Regions from separate parts of the Alloalcanivorax sp. C16-1 genome, predicted to be linked through region 1. Evidence: predicted binding sites of a transcription regulator. Region 1 holds the regulator's gene; the other holds the start of a gene.
What was found. The regulator sigma-54, encoded in region 1, starts transcription at its own class of promoters, with help from an activator protein. The targets are predictions, from matches to a motif close to TGGCACNNNNNTTGCTNT.
Positions count from the first base shown of each region.

Region 2: glnL (nitrogen regulation protein NR(II)) is a predicted target of sigma-54. The motif match lies at 4,335-4,352, and genes of this name have one in related genera.

Region 1 is NZ_JBKFTK010000002.1:129,161-136,955, forward strand. It holds gene rapZ (RNase adapter RapZ) at 1-652, opposite strand, end outside; gene ptsN (PTS IIA-like nitrogen regulatory protein PtsN) at 675-1,148, opposite strand; gene hpf (ribosome hibernation-promoting factor, HPF/YfiA family) at 1,167-1,466, opposite strand; gene ACLD0W_RS07765 (RNA polymerase factor sigma-54) at 1,514-2,959, opposite strand; gene lptB (LPS export ABC transporter ATP-binding protein) at 3,092-3,817, opposite strand; gene lptA (lipopolysaccharide transport periplasmic protein LptA) at 3,818-4,345, opposite strand; gene lptC (LPS export ABC transporter periplasmic protein LptC) at 4,323-4,877, opposite strand; gene ACLD0W_RS07785 (KdsC family phosphatase) at 4,874-5,377, opposite strand; gene ACLD0W_RS07790 (KpsF/GutQ family sugar-phosphate isomerase) at 5,377-6,345, opposite strand; gene ACLD0W_RS07795 (phospholipid-binding protein MlaC) at 6,542-7,198, shown strand; gene ACLD0W_RS07800 (BolA family protein) at 7,291-7,545, shown strand; gene murA (UDP-N-acetylglucosamine 1-carboxyvinyltransferase) at 7,570-7,795, shown strand, end outside.
Region 2 is NZ_JBKFTK010000004.1:171,258-179,052, reverse strand. It holds gene ACLD0W_RS14610 (sulfatase-like hydrolase/transferase) at 1-257, shown strand, start outside; gene ACLD0W_RS14605 (tRNA (5-methylaminomethyl-2-thiouridylate)-methyltransferase) at 333-1,436, shown strand; gene ACLD0W_RS14600 (sulfurtransferase TusA family protein) at 1,440-1,688, shown strand; gene glnA (glutamate--ammonia ligase) at 1,912-3,318, shown strand; gene ACLD0W_RS14590 (DUF4124 domain-containing protein) at 3,487-4,236, shown strand; gene glnL (nitrogen regulation protein NR(II)) at 4,374-5,471, shown strand; gene ntrC (nitrogen regulation protein NR(I)) at 5,468-6,892, shown strand; gene pip (prolyl aminopeptidase) at 6,958-7,795, shown strand, end outside.

The DNA of each region.
Region 1 (7,795 bases):
TTTCCGGGTGGCCGCGCAGAAACTCGGCCACCTTGTCGTCGCGGCCGGTGAGCGGGCGCAGGTCCCCCTGCCAGTGTGGGTTGGGCAGGGCGCGCACGTCGAACACCAGGTCGGCGTCGTGGGGCAGGCCGTTCTTGTAGCCGAACGACTGGATCAGCAGGGACAGCCGCACGTCCCGGCGCGCCACCCGCTGGCGGATCATATTGCGCAGGGTGTGCACGTCCAGGTTGCTGGTGTCGATCACCAGATCGGCGAGCTGGCGGATATCGGCCAGCAGTTTGGCTTCCAGCTCGATGGCGTCGGCCAGGGTGCGTTCGTCGCCGCTCAGGGGGTGCCGGCGACGGGTGGCGCTGAACCGCTTCAACAGCGTGGCCGGCTCCGCCTCGAGAAAGATGATCTCGGTGTCCAGCGGCTGCTGGCGCAGTTCCTCAATGATGCGATTGAACGCCAGCAACTGGCGGGGCAGGTTGCGGGCGTCCACGCCCACCGCCACGCGCTGCGGCGCGTGGTCCTCGTTCTGCAATTGCGCCGCGAGGGTGGGGAGCAGGCCCAGGGGCAGGTTGTCCACGCAATAATAGCCGTGGTCTTCCAGGGCCTGGAGGGCGGTGGTCTTGCCCGAGCCCGATCGTCCGCTGAGGATGGTCAGTTTCATAGCGATGGTCCGGCCGACCGGCTCAGGATGCCAGGCGAATTTCGGCCTCCGATTCCACCGCGGTCTGATACAGACGCTGATTGCCGTGGGCGTGGCGCAGGTCGCTGCGGTAGTCGTCGTCGTTGAACAGATTGGCCAGGTGGCTGAGGGTCTTGAGGTGCTGTTCCGGGTTCTGTTCCGGCACCAGCAGCACGAACACCAGGTCCACCGGACGCCCGTCCACCGCGTCGAAGTCCACCGGTTCGGACAGCTTCAGCAGCAGGCCGATGGCGGCGTCGCAGTGACCCAGCCGGCAGTGGGGGATGGCGATGCCCTCGCCGATGCCGGTGGAGCCCAGCTTTTCGCGGGCCACCAGGGCGTCGAAGACTTCCTGCTCGTTGAGGCCGCCACAGCTGGCCGCGGCCAGCTGGGCGATTTGGTCGAGCAACCGTTTTTTACTGGTGACCGCCACGTCGTCATAGGTGCGGTCTTCGGTGAGCAGTTCGCGTACTCGCATAATCGGGTTCTGGGCGACCTAGTGGCCGTGCTTGCGGCCCACGGTCTTTTCCTTGTGTTTGAGAATTTGCCGGTCCAGCTTGCTGGTCAGCGCATCAATGGCCGCGTACATGTCGTCCGCCTGGGCGGTGGCGAACAGGTCCGCTCCGGATATATGAATGGTGGATTCCGCCTTATGGCTCTTGGGCTCCGGGGAAAGGATCACCTGAACGCTGGTGATCTGGTCGGAGTGGCGCTCCAGTTTGGCGAACTTCTCGTCCACGTAGTCACGCAGGGCGTCGGTGATGTCCAGATGGTGGCCACTGAGGTTGATCTGCATAGCTGGCTCCTTCTCTCTTGTCGAAGAGATATCCGTTCCGGTCCGGCCTAGACCAGCCGCTTGCGCGCGCTGGAGGACGGGATTCGCATCGCCTCGCGGTACTTGGCGACGGTGCGGCGCGCCACCTTGATGCCCTGGTCGTTGAGCAGGCTTGCCAGCTTGTTGTCGCTGAGCGGCTTGCGAGGGTTCTCGGCGGCGACCAGCTTCTTAATGATGGCACGAATGGCGGTGGAGGAACACTCACCGCCGCCGTCCGTGTCCACATGGCTGGAGAAGAAGTACTTGAGCTCGAACACGCCCCGGGGCGTGAGCATGAATTTCTGGTTGGTGACCCGGCTGATGGTGGATTCGTGCATCTCCACCGCCTCGGCGATGTCGGCCAGCACCAGCGGTTTCATGGCTTCCTCGCCGTAGTTGAAGAAGTCCTGCTGCACCTCGACGATGCGGCTGGCGACCTTGAGCAGGGTGTCGTTGCGACTTTGCAGGCTTTTCAGGAACCACTTGGCTTCCTGCATGCAGTTGCGCAGGTACTGACCGTCGTCGCCGCCCACCTGCCGCGCCATCTGCGCGTACTGGGCCTGCAGATTGACCTTGGGCAGCACCTCTTCGTTGAGCTCCACCCGCCAGCCGCCCCGGTGGGCGCGCACCACCACGTCGGGCACCGCGTAGTCGGCGGTGTCGCCGCCGATCTGCTGGCCCGGTGCCGGGTCCAGGGTGCGCAGCAGACCCAGTGCCGCCACCAGGTCCGCCTCACTCACCGCCAGGGCGCGACGCAGGCCGGCGTAGTCGTGTTTTTCCAACAGCTCCTGGTGGACCAGCAGGGCGCGGGCGGTGTCCAGATGAGGGGTGTCGGCGGCCAGCTGGGCCAATTGCACGCCCAGGCATTCGGCCAGGTCGCGGCTGGCCACGCCCACCGGGTCGAACTGCTGCAGGCGGTGCAGCACCGCCACCACCTCGTCGTCTTCCAACGGGTCGTCCGGGTCGGCGATCTGGGTCTCGGCGGTGCCCACCAGATCCTCGAGGGAAACCGTGACATAGCCGCGCTCGTCCAGGGCTTCCAGGATGATCTGGGCGATCACCCGGTCGCGGTCGCTCATCGGGGTCAGGTTGAGCTGCCACTCCAGGTGGTCGAGCAGGGTGTCCGGGTTGGCGTGGCGCTGTTGCCAGGCGTCCGCGTCGTCGCCTTCACCGGCGCCGGCGCTGCTCTGGCCCACATAGAGGTCGTCCCACTCGCTGTCGGTTTCCACGCTGCCCTCGACCAGGTCGTCCAGGGCGTCGTCGCGCTCCAGCTCCATCTCGCCGTCGCCGTCCGGGTCGTCCGCGGAAAAGTCCTCGGCGCCGTCTTCCAGCTCCAGCAGGGGGTTGTTCTCCACCGCCTGCTGGATCTCCATGCGCAGGTCCAGCGTCGACAGCTGCAGCAGGCGGATTGCCTGCTGCAGCTGGGGCGTCATGGTCAGCTGCTGGCCGATTTGCAGTTGTAGAGTGGGTTTCATGCTACTGGGTCGCTCGTTCCCGAAGTCGGGCAGCATAGCAGCATTAATTTGCTTTAAGCAATAATCATGCCAAGTGTTGCTTTTCCCGGGGCGAGGGTGTAGGGCGGGGCCGGCGCGGGTGGCCGGTTCCGGTTATAGCCGGAAGTCCGCCCCCAGGTAGACGTCGCGAACCTGCTGGTTGCCGAGAATGGTGGTGGCGTCGCCGTCGGCGATGATGTGACCGGTACTGACAATATAGGCCGTGTCGCAGATGTCCAGGGTTTCGCGCACGTTATGGTCGGTGATCAGCACGCCGATGCCCCGTTCCTTCAGGTGGCGGATGATGCCCTTGATGTCGTTCACCGAGATCGGATCGACGCCGGCGAAGGGCTCGTCCAGCAGGATGAAATCCGGGTTGGTGGCCAGCCCGCGGGCGATTTCCGCCCGCCGGCGTTCGCCGCCGGACAGGCTCATGCCCATGGAGTCGCGAATGTGGTCGATGTGGAACTCGCTGAGCAGGCTTTCCAGTTGCTCCTCGCGCTGCGCCTTGGTCATTTCCTTGCGCGTTTCCAGGATCGCCATGATGTTCTGCTCCACGGTGAGCCGGCGGAAAATACTGGCTTCCTGGGGCAGATAGCCGATGCCCCGGCGGGCGCGGCCGTGCATCGGCAGGTGGGTGATGTCGTCGCCGTTGATTTCGATGCGGCCGGCATCGGCGGCCACCAGACCCACGATCATATAGAAGCAGGTGGTCTTGCCGGCGCCGTTGGGGCCCAGCAGGCCGACGATCTGGCCGGCTTCCACTTCCAGGGACACGTCCTCGATGACGCGGGTGCTTTTGTAGCTTTTGGCCAGGTTATGGGCGCTCAGATGTGCCATTCAGGGGGTCTCCGTGTTGCCGTCTTGAGCGCCGTTTTCGCCGGCCGGCTCGGTGTTCTTGGCCGGGATCACCAGCCGCACGCGCTTGTCGCCTTCACCGCTGGCGTCCACCCGCCGTGAATCCAGGTTGTACTGCACCCGGGCGCCCTCGAAGGTGTTGCCCTGGTGGTCCACATGGGCGTCGCCGGTAAGCACCAGCCGCCGGGCGCGCAGGTCGTAGACCAGGTTCCTGGCCCGCGCCTGCAGGTCCTCGCCCTCGCGCATGCGCACCGGATTGCCGGTGGCCTCCACGCGTACCAGTTGGTTGTTCTCCGTGAACAGCCGGATCACGTCGGCGTTCAGGCGCCGGTTGCCCTGGATCAGTTCCGCGTCGCCGCGGTACACGCCGGTGCCGGCGCTTTGCTCGAAGGTGGCGCTGTCGGCGCTCACCTCCACGGGCTGGCCGCCGGGAGGCTGGGCGGCGCCGGCCAGGCCGGCGAACAGCAGCCCGAACAGGCCGAGCCCTTTAATTGCTGCCCGTGAATTCACTTACCACTCCTTTTTCGAGGGTCATTTCGCCGCTGGTCAGGTCCGACCGCATGCTGCCGGCGCGGGTGTTGCCGTCGCGATGCTCCAGGGTCAGCGCGCCCGGCGAGCGGACCTGGCTGGCATCGTTCAGATACTCCAGTTCGTCGGTGCTGAGCGTGACGCCGTTGGTCTCGCTGCGTGCCTTGACCTGATCCAGAAACACGATCAGGTCGCCGTTGTCGCGCACTTCACCACGGCGGGAACGGATGGTCCAGATGCCGTTGTCGTTTTCCATGCGCAGATCCGGCTCGGTGAGCGTGGTCAGCGCCTCCCGTTGAAACTGCTCCAGGTGATCGGCCTTGAGCTCGTAGCTGACCTTGCCGGTGTCCCGGTCATAGGCCTTGGCGGTAATGGTGTCGGCAATGATCAGCGGGGCGCTGAGAAAGGCCTCGCGATCGTCCTCCAGGGGGTTGTCCCACTCGTGCAGGGTCATCAGCACGATCAGGCCGAGCAGCAGAATGCCGGAGGCGCTGAGCAGGCCCTGGCGTCTCACGGCGCCTCCCGCAATGCCAGCAGGGCATCGCAGATTTCACGGACCGCGCCGTCGCCGCCACGGGCCCGGGTAATGTGATCGGCGGCCTGCCGCGCGCAGGCATGGGCGTTGGCGGGGGCGAAGGCGATCTGGGCCCACTGCAGGGCCCCCACGTCCGGTTCATCGTCGCCGGCATAGCCGGTTTCCCGGGCACCGATACCCAGGCGCCCGGCCAGGTCGGCGAGGGCGACGGCCTTGTCCTCGCGGCCCTGAATGACGTGCTCGATGCCCAGTTCCCGGGCACGGCGCGCCACCATGGGCGTGTCCCGGCCGGTGATGATGGCCAGGGTGACGCCGCTGGCGGCCAGCTTCTTGAGGCCGTGGCCGTCGTGCACGTGAAACACCTTGAGGGTTTCGCCGTCCGGCCCGTAGTGCAGGCGGCCGTCGGTCATCACGCCGTCCACGTCGAACGCCATCAGGCGCAGGGCGCGGGCATCGGCGGTGGAAATCGAAAAAGCCATTACATCACTCCGGCGCGCAGCAGGTCCTGGGTGTTGAGCGCGCCGATCGGTCGACGCTGGTCATCACAGACGATCAGGCCGTTGATCTTGCGCGTTTCCATGATCTGCAGCGCCTCGGCGGCGAGCAGCCCCGGGGCCATGGTCACCGGGTGGCTGGACATCACCTCGGCGATGCCGGCCTGGCGGATATCCAGGCCCTTCTCCAGGGTGCGGCGCAGGTCGCCGTCGGTGAACAGACCGATCAGGCGGTCGTCCTCGTCCACCACCGTGGTCATCCCCAGGCCCTTGCGGGTCATTTCCAGCAACGCCTCGGACAGACTGGCGTCGCGGGGTACCCGCGGCAGGCGCTCCCCGGTGTGCATGATGTCATCCACCTTCAACAGCAGGCGCCGGCCCAGGCTGCCGCCCGGGTGGCTGAGGGCGAAATCCTCGGGGGTGAAGCCGCGCGCCTCCAGCAGGGCGATGGCCAGGGCGTCGCCCATGGCCAGAGTGGCGGTGGTGGAGGAGGTGGGCGCCAGATTGTGCGGGCAGGCCTCCTCCTCCACGGCCACGTCCAGGTGCACGTCGGACAGCCGCGCCAGGGACGACTCGGGGCGGCCGGTCATGCTGATCAGGCCGGCGCCCTTGCGCTTGATCACTGGCAGGATGGTGAGAATCTCGCCGGTTTCGCCGGAGTTGGACAGCGCCAGCACCACGTCGGCGCCGGTGATCATGCCCAGGTCGCCGTGGGAGGCCTCGCCCGGGTGCACGAAAAACGACGGGGTGCCGGTGCTGGCCAGGGTGGCGGCCACCTTGCTGCCGATATGGCCGCTTTTGCCCATGCCGGTGACGATCACGCGGCCGGGGCATTCGAGAATGCGCTCGCAGGCGCGCACGAAATCGTCGCTGACCCGCAGGCTCAGCGCGGCCACGGCGCGGGCTTCTTCGTCGAGAACGCGGCGGGCGATGGCGATGTGGTCGTTGCTCATGGTCTCTCGTGTCTCCTCGCTGGCGGCGATTATACACTGGCGCGCCCGCCCTGAGACCCCGCGCGGGCCACTGGCGTTCCCGGTGTCCCGCTCTTCACGGAACCCCGGTGCCCTCCCGTGTTCCAATAACAAACGCCTGGACACCCCGGTGGGAAAGCCGTACAACCGGGCATCAAGCAATTACAGGGAGTGAAGTATGACCTTAAAACAACCTTTCGCGGCGGTAATGGCGCTGGTTCTGATGGCCATGGCGGGCCTGGCCCAGGCCGCTCAGGATCCGCGCGAGCTGGTTCAGGACACCCTGGACCGCATGACCACCCTGATCGACCAGAACCGCGACCGGCTCAATAAGGAACCGGAGTACGCGCGCCAGCTGGTGCGCGAGGAACTGGTGCCGCTGGTGGACTTCAAGCGCATCACCCGCATGGTGATGGGTGATTACTTCGACGAGGCCAGCCGGGATCAGAAGTACCGTTTCCTGGACGTGTTCAAGAACAGCCTGATCAATACCTATGCCTCCGGCGTGACCCTGTACCAGGGTCAGAAGATCGAGGTGCTGCCGATGCGCGAGGAAGACCGCAAGGGCAACTATGCCCGGGTGCGGGTGCAGGGCACCACCGACGACGGCAAGGTGATTCCGGTGTATTTCACCCTGTTCCAGGACGGCGACCAGTGGAAGGTGGTGAACGTGTTCGTCAACGGCCTGGACCTGCGCGCCGTCTACCAGGCCCAGTTCGCCCAGTCCATGCAGCAATACGGTGACCTGGACAAGGCCATCGACAACTGGTCCGCCCAGAACGCCGACGTGGAAGAAAAGGTCGACATCGAGAGCGCCCCTCAAAGCGCTCGGTAATCCCGCCCTCCGGGGCCGGCGCCCGCCGGCCCCGGCATGACAACCCCGGTGGCCCTCGCGTATCATTCGCCCCTCAGCAATAAGGAGCGACCATGAATCCCGAAGACGTGAAGGCACTGGTGGAAGCCGGTTTCGACGATGCCGATGTGGCGGTGGAAGGCGAAGGTGACCGCTTCCTGATCCGCGTGGTATCCGATGCCTTCGAAGGGCTGATGCCGGTGAAACGCCAGCAGCTGATCTACGCCTGCATCAACGATCGCATCAAGGACAACAGCATTCACGCCGTGTCCCTCAAAACCTTCACCCGCGCCGAGTGGGACAAAGCCCAGAAAATGGGCATCGCCTGAAGACCGGGTTCTAAGAGACTTTCCATGGACAAATTGATCATCACCGGCGGCAAGCGCCTCGACGGCGAGATTCGTATTTCCGGTTCCAAGAACTCGTCGCTGCCGATCCTGGCCGCCACGCTGTTGGCCAGCGAGCCGGTGACGGTGGGCAACCTGCCGCATCTGCAGGACGTGACCACCCTGATCGAACTGCTCGGCCGCATGGGCGTGCAGCTGGTGATCGACGACCGCCTCAACGTGGAGGTCGACG
Region 2 (7,795 bases), on a different contig from region 1:
CCGCTGACTTCGCGGTGGGCGTGCCCTTGGAGCAGGCGCGACCGGACCGCTACCGGCTGGCCGCCAGTTGGGACGCGGTGGCCTACCTGGGCCCGGACTACAAGGTGGCGATGCCGATGAACGCCGGCGGCCTTGGCGAAATGACCGTGGCCCGGGCCGGGGACGAGCCGGCGGTGGACGCGGACGCGGTCATGGTGCGCGTGCGTGACCGGCTGGCCCGGGTGCTGAAAGACATGTCCCGTTTCTATCGGCGGTGACGGCCCCGTGATTTGAGGGCCCGGGATTTGCTATACTCTGCCGCCCAATTTTTGAGCAACGCGCTGAGCAGAGTTATGTCCGAGGCCGCAACCCCGATCACCCCACCCGAACCCCTCCAGCGGCGCGCCGTGGCGCTGGTGTCCGGCGGGCTGGATTCCATGCTGGCGGTGAAGGTGATGCAGGAGCAGGGCATCCATGTGGAAGGGGTGAATTTCTTCACCGGCTTCTGCGTGGAAGGCCACACCCATGCCATCCGCAAGAAGGATCAGGACAAGAACAAGCGCAACAACGCCCTCTGGGTGGCCGAAAAGCTGGGCATCAAGCTGCACATCGTGGATATCTCCGAGGAGTACAAGGATGTGGTGCTCAACCCCAAGCACGGCTACGGGGCCAACCTGAACCCCTGCCTGGACTGCAAGATCTTCATGGTCAACCAGGCCACCCTGATGCTCAACAAGGCCCGCGAGCTGGCCGGCGAAAAGGGCTTCGACTTCATCGTCACCGGTGAGGTGGTGGGCCAGCGGCCCAAGAGCCAGCGCAAGGAAACCATGCCCATCATCAGCAGCGAGTCCGGCGCCGACGACCGGCTGCTGCGGCCGCTGAGCGCGCGTAACCTGCCGGAAACCCTGCCCGAACGCGAGGGCTGGGTGGACCGGGAACAGCTGTTCGACTTCTCCGGCCGCAACCGCAAGCCGCAGATGGCCCTGGCCAAGCGCTTCGGCCTGGAGGAATACGCCCAGCCCGCCGGCGGCTGCTGCTTCCTCACCGACGAGTCCTACTCCAACAAGCTGGCCGACCTGTGGCGCGCCCGCAACGAGCGCCGCTATGAGCTGGACGACATCATGCTGCTCAAGGTGGGCCGCCATATCCGCCCGGCGCGGCACTACAAGCTGATCATCAGCCGGGAAGAGGGCGAGAACCGCTTCCTGGAAGGTTACCGCTACCAGTTCACCAGCCTGACCACGGCCAGCTGCCCGGGGCCCCTGGCCCTGGTGGACGGCAAGTTCGAATCCGACGACGAGCTGCGCCAGGCCGCCGCCATCGTGGCGCGCTACTCCAAGGGCCGCGGCGACGACCAGGTGGTGGTGGAAGTGAAGGAGCCCGGTGGCGTGGCCCGGGAGGTGGCGGTGGCCCCGGCGCGGCCGGATCAGATCCCGCTGGCCTGGAATGTGGGCTGAACCATGACCGATACCATTCATGATCTGGACGTGCGCCGCCAGCTGTGCCCCATTCCGGTGATCAAAACCCAGAACCGGGTGAATCAACTGGCGCGGGGGGAGGTGCTGCGGGTAACCTGCACGGACCCCGGCGCGCTCAACGATATTCCCGCCTGGTGCCGCATCAACGGCCACGAAGTGCTGGAAACGCGGCGTGAGGACCACGAGGTGGTGATCACCCTCAAAGTGGGGGAGCCTTCGGTTGCACTGTAGTGGTGCTCACATTTTGATGTGCGCACCAATTTAGTGCTTTGTGGCCCCGGCCAGGGCACTTTACGCCCCGGATGGCCGGGGATGCGCCAAAAAAGGGCTGGCACAATAATTGCTCTCCCTATTGGCGTGCAGGCCCAGGTGGCCGAGAATACCGGTTTTTCGCGTGTCCGCGCCGCGGCGGCGAGCAGCCAGAAACATACCCGTTCCAGGAGGACGCTCAACAATGTCTGAAAAGACGCTGAAACTGATCAAAGACAACGACGTGAAGTGGGTGGACCTGCGTTTTACCGACAGTCGTGGTAAGGAGCAGCACGTGACCCTGCCGGTGGGCGAAATCGACGACGATTTCTTCCAGGACGGCAAGATGTTCGACGGCTCCTCCATCGCCGGCTGGAAAGGCATCAACGAGTCCGACATGATCCTCATGCCGGAAGACGAAACCGCGGTTCTCGACCCGTTCACCGACGTGGCCACCCTGAACCTGCGCTGCAACATCGTTGAGCCCGCCACCATGCAGGGTTACGAGCGCGACCCGCGTTCCGTGGCGCTGCGCGCCGAGGAATACCTGAAGTCCACCGGCATCGCCGACAGCGCCCTGTTCGGTCCGGAGCCGGAATTCTTCGTGTTCGATTCGGTGCAGTGGAAGTCCGACATGTCCGGCTCCATGTACAACATCTACTCCGAAGAAGCGGCCTGGGTGTCCGCCGATGAGTTCGAGAAGAACAACATCGGTCACCGTCCGGGCGTGAAAGGCGGCTACTTCCCGGTACCCCCGGTGGACAGCCTGCACGACCTGCGTGGCGCCATGTGTGCCGCCATGGAGCAGATGGGTCTGGAAATCGAAGTGCACCACCACGAAGTGGGCACCGCCGGCCAGTGCGAGATCGGTGTGGGCGCCAACACCCTCACCAAGAAAGCCGACGAAGTGCAGATCCTCAAGTACTGCGTGCACAACGTGGCCCACGCCTACGGCAAAACCGCCACCTTCATGCCCAAGCCGCTGATCGGTGACAACGGTTCCGGTATGCACGTGCACATGTCCCTGTCCAAGGACGGCAAGAACCTGTTTGCCGGTGACGAGTACGCGGGCCTGTCCGAAGAAGCGCTGTTCTACATCGGCGGTGTGATCAAGCACGCACGCGCCCTGAACGCCTTCACCAACGGTTCCACCAACTCCTACAAGCGTCTGGTGCCCGGCTTCGAAGCCCCGGTAATGCTGGCGTACTCCGCCCGTAACCGTTCCGCTTCCATCCGGATTCCGTGGGTGAGCAACCCGAAAGCGCGTCGTATCGAGACCCGCTTCCCGGACCCGTCCGCCAACCCGTACCTGTGCTTCGCCGCGCTGATGATGGCCGGCCTGGACGGCATCAAGAACAAGATCCACCCGGGCGACGCCATGGACAAGGATCTGTACGACCTGCCGGCGGAAGAAGCCAAGGACATCCCGACCGTGTCCCATACCCTGACCATGGCGCTGGACGCCCTGGAACAGGACAAGGAGTTCCTGATGGCCGGCGACGTGTTCACCGAGGACATGCTGGACGGTTACATCCAGCTCAAGCGCGACGAAGTGGAGCGCCTGAACATGACTCCGCACCCGGTCGAGTTCGACATGTACTACAGCTGCTAAGCTCCGGCGACGCAGTCACGAAAAACCCCGCTCCGGCGGGGTTTTTTTATGGTCCGTCGCGGTGAAACCACCACGCCCTCCGGCCGGATTTGTGGCGCCGGCCCTTTTTTCGGAGGCCGCCAGCCCGCAGAATCGAACCACTACCGCACCGTACCCGGGGAAGGATCCATGAGCACCAGGCAGATTCTCGCAGCCGTTTCCATGTTGATGGTGGCCGTCGCCGCGCCGGCCCGGACCGTGGACGCCGATGTGGACCGGCCCGGCGAAGGCGGTGGCGCCATCTATCGCACCGTGGACGAAAACGGCAATGTGCTGTTCACCGACAACCCGCCGGACAAGGGCCGCGCCGAACCGGTCCAGGTCGGCCCGGTGAACACCATGGAGGGCCGCCGGGAGGCGTTGCCGGTGCTGGCGCCGGACCAGCCGGAACCGCGGGAAGACACCACGGAACCGGCGCCGGCGGACGCCGGTTACCGGGCCCTGCGCATCACCACCCCGGCGGACGGCGCCACCGTGCGCATGCCCCAGGACAATCCGGTGGCGGTGCAGGCCAGCGCCGAGCCGGCCCTGCTCAACGGTCACCGGCTGGTGATCCTGGATAACGGCCAGCCGGTGGACGGCGGCGCGCTGGATTTTCCCAACCCCGGTCCCCACCGGTTGCAGGCGGTCATCGAGGACGAAAACGGTCGCCGCCTGATCACCTCCTCCCCGGTGACGCTGCATGTGCACCGCACCAATATCGACAGCTCCGGAAAGGCGGGCGGTGGCAGCGCCTTTCCCACCCGCGCCGGCTCCGCCCAGCGCGGTGACGCCGCCGGCCGGGCCGGCGCCGCCCGTTCCGGCGGTGCCGCGCAACGGGGCAGCGGCGCCGCCCTGGGCAGTGGCGCCCAGCGCGTCACCCGCCCCGCCAAACCCTGATTGCACTAAATCGGTGCATTGTTCGCGCCGACTTTCTACACTGCACCGGTACGACCCGCCGGGTCGCCCGCTGACGGGGCCGCGAGCCCCGTTCCGGGTGGCCTGATAATTGCTTATGCCCTGTTATGGGCCGAATGATGAATACCGAAACGGTGCTGCAGAAACGATTGCTCGACCACCTCCGCACCGCGGTGATGATGCTCGACGCCGACCTGCGTGTGCGCTACCTGAACCCGGCGGCGGAAATGCTGCTGTCCACCAGTGCCGCCCGGGTGCTGGGCCAGCGCCTGCCGGACTATTTTTTCGATGACGAGGACGCCCGGGGCGCCCTCAAACAGTGCATCGAGGAAGGGCACCCCTTTACCCGACGGGAAGCGCGGCTCAACGTGGCGCCGGGCCAGCAGGCCATGGTCGACTACAGCGTCAGCCCGATCCACGAGCCCGGGCAGGCCATGGCGCTGCTGATCGAAATGCAGTCCCTGGACCGGTTGTTGCGTATTACCCGGGAGGAGGGCCTGATCCACGCCCACCAGGCCACCCGGGCACTGGTGCGCGGCGTGGCCCACGAAATCAAGAACCCGCTGGGCGGGATTCGCGGCGCCGCGCAATTGCTGGAGCGCGCGCTGCCGGACCCGGAACTGGCGGAATACACCCGCGTGATCATCGACGAGGCCGACCGCCTGCGCTCGGTGGCCGACCGCATGCTGGGCCCGCGCAAGCCGCCGGCGTTCGCCCCGGTGAATGTGCACGAATGCCTGGAGCACGTGCGCCAGTTGCTGCTGGCCGAATATCCGCAAGGCGTGGCCCTGGTGCGCGATTACGACGTCAGCCTGCCGGACGTGACCGCCGACCGGGATCAGCTTATCCAGGTGCTGCTCAACCTGATGCGCAATGCCATGCAGGCGCTGCTGGAAGCCGGCACCGAGAATGCCCGGGTGGTGATGCGCACCCGCGTGCTGCGCCAGTTCACCATCGGCTCCCAGCGCCACCGGCTGGTGCTGCGCGTGGACATCGAGGACAACGGTCCCGGCATCCCCGAGGATCTGCAGGAAACGATTTTCTATCCCATGGTCAGTGGCCGGGCCAACGGCTCCGGGCTGGGGCTGTCCATCGCCCAGTCGATCATCAGCCAGCATCAGGGCCTGATCGAATGCGAAAGCGTGCCCGGACGCACCCTGTTCAGCCTGCTGCTGCCCATGGAACCGCTGGATACAACGGAGAGTAATGGATCATGACGGCAACCATTTGGGTGATCGACGATGATCGTTCCATTCGTTGGGTGCTTGAAAAAGCGCTCAGCCAGGAAGGGTTCCAGCTGGCCTGTTTCGAGGACGCCGACGAAGCGCTGAACCGGCTGGACGAAGGTGCCGCCGAACCGGACGTGCTGATTTCCGACGTGCGCATGCCCGGCACCGACGGCCTGCGCATGCTCAAGATCCTGCAGCGCAACAACCCGACTCTGCCGGTGATCATCATGACCGCCCACTCCGACCTGGATTCGGCGGTGGCGTCCTACCAGGGCGGTGCCTTCGAGTACCTGCCCAAGCCGTTCGACGTGGACGAGGCGGTGGCGCTGGTCAAGCGCGCCATCAAGCATCGCCAGGAGGCGGAGCAGGAAGTGGCGCCCGCCGCCGAGGAGACGCCCACCGAGATCATCGGCGAGGCGCCGGCCATGCAGGAGGTGTTCCGCGCCATCGGCCGCCTCAGCCACTCCAACGTGACGGTGCTGATCAACGGCCAGTCCGGCACCGGTAAGGAGCTGGTGGCCCGCGCCCTGCACAACCACTCCATGCGCCGGGAAAAGGCGTTCGTGGCCCTGAACATGGCGGCGATCCCCAAGGACCTGATCGAGTCCGAGCTGTTTGGCCACGAAAAGGGCGCCTTCACCGGCGCCAACAGCCAGCGGGTGGGGCGCTTCGAGCAGTCCAACGGCGGCACCCTGTTTCTGGATGAAATCGGCGACATGCCACTGGAGGCCCAGACCCGGCTGCTGCGGGTGCTGCAGGAAAACGAATTCTACCGGGTGGGCGGCACCACGCCGATCCATGTGGACGTGCGCATCATCGCCGCCACCCACCAGGACCTGGAAAAACTGGTTCGCGACGGCGACTTCCGGGAGGATCTGTTCCACCGCCTCAACGTGATCCGTATCCATATCCCGAAGCTGGCCGAGCGCCGCGAGGACATTCCGCGCCTGGCCGGTTACTTTCTGCAGCATGCCGCCAGCGAGCTGGGCGTGGAACCCAAGGTGCTGCACAAGGACACGGAAAAATATCTGGCCGCCATGCCCTGGCCGGGCAACGTGCGGCAACTGGAGAACACCTGCCGCTGGCTGACGGTGATGGCCTCCGGCCGGGAAGTGCTGGTGGACGACCTGCCCCCGGAGCTGCGGCAAAGCGCCAGCAAGCCCATGGAAACCGGCGGCGACTGGCTCAAATCCCTGCGCCACTGGGCCGACCGGGCCCTGGCCCGCGGCGACCGTGGCATTCTCGATCAGGCGGTGCCGGCCTTCGAGCGCACCATGATCGAAGTCGCCCTGCAGCACACCGGTGGCCGCAAACGCGACGCCGCCGCGCTGCTCGGCTGGGGCCGCAACACCCTGACCCGCAAGATCAAGGAACTGGACATGGAGGCGGAGTTCAGCGGCGACGATTGAGGCATCTGGCCGGTGGGCCTTGGGGCCGTTAAGCTGGACCGACCCTGTCCACGGATGCCGTTTCCATGTCGTTGTTTCCTCCCCTCGAACCCTATCACCGTGACTTTCTGGATGTGGGCGACGGTCACCGCCTCTACGTGGAACAAAGCGGCAATCCCGATGGCCTGCCGGTGGTGGCGCTGCACGGCGGCCCCGGCGGCGGCAGCTCGCCGCTGCTGCGCCGCCTGTTCGACCCCACCCGTTTCCGCATCGTGGTCTACGACCAGCGCGGCGCCGGACGCAGCCAGCCCTATGCGGGTACCGAGCACAACACCCTGCCGCACCTGGTCGATGACCTGGAGCGCCTTCGCGAACACCTGAACGTGCCCCGCTGGGAACTGGTGCTGGGCGGCTCCTGGGGCGTGACCCTGGCGCTGGCCTACACCCAGGCGTACCCGGCGTCGGTGGCCGGGCTGGTGCTGCGTGGCGTCTTTCTCTGCCGCCAACAGGACATCGACTGGCTCTATACCGCCGAAGGGGCGGGCCGCTTCTACCCGGATCACTGGCAACGGCTGATTGACGCCCTGCCGGAGGGCGACGGGGATCTGATGCACCGCTATCACCGTGCCCTGAGCGGCGCGGACGGCGACCCGGACGGCGAACGGCTGGCCCGCGAATGGACGCTCTGGGAGGCGCGCCTGTCCAGCCTGACGCCCCCACCGGCATTGAACGTGGACCATAACGCCCGGGCCATGGCCCGGCTGGAAACCCATTACTTCGTCAACGGCGGCTTCCTGGACCGGCCGCTGCTGCCCCGGGCCCATCAGATCCAGTGTCCGGTGGAAATCGTGCACGGCCGCTACGACATGGTCTGCCCGCCGGAGCAGGCCTGGCTGTTGCATCAGGCGCTGCCGGACAGCCGCC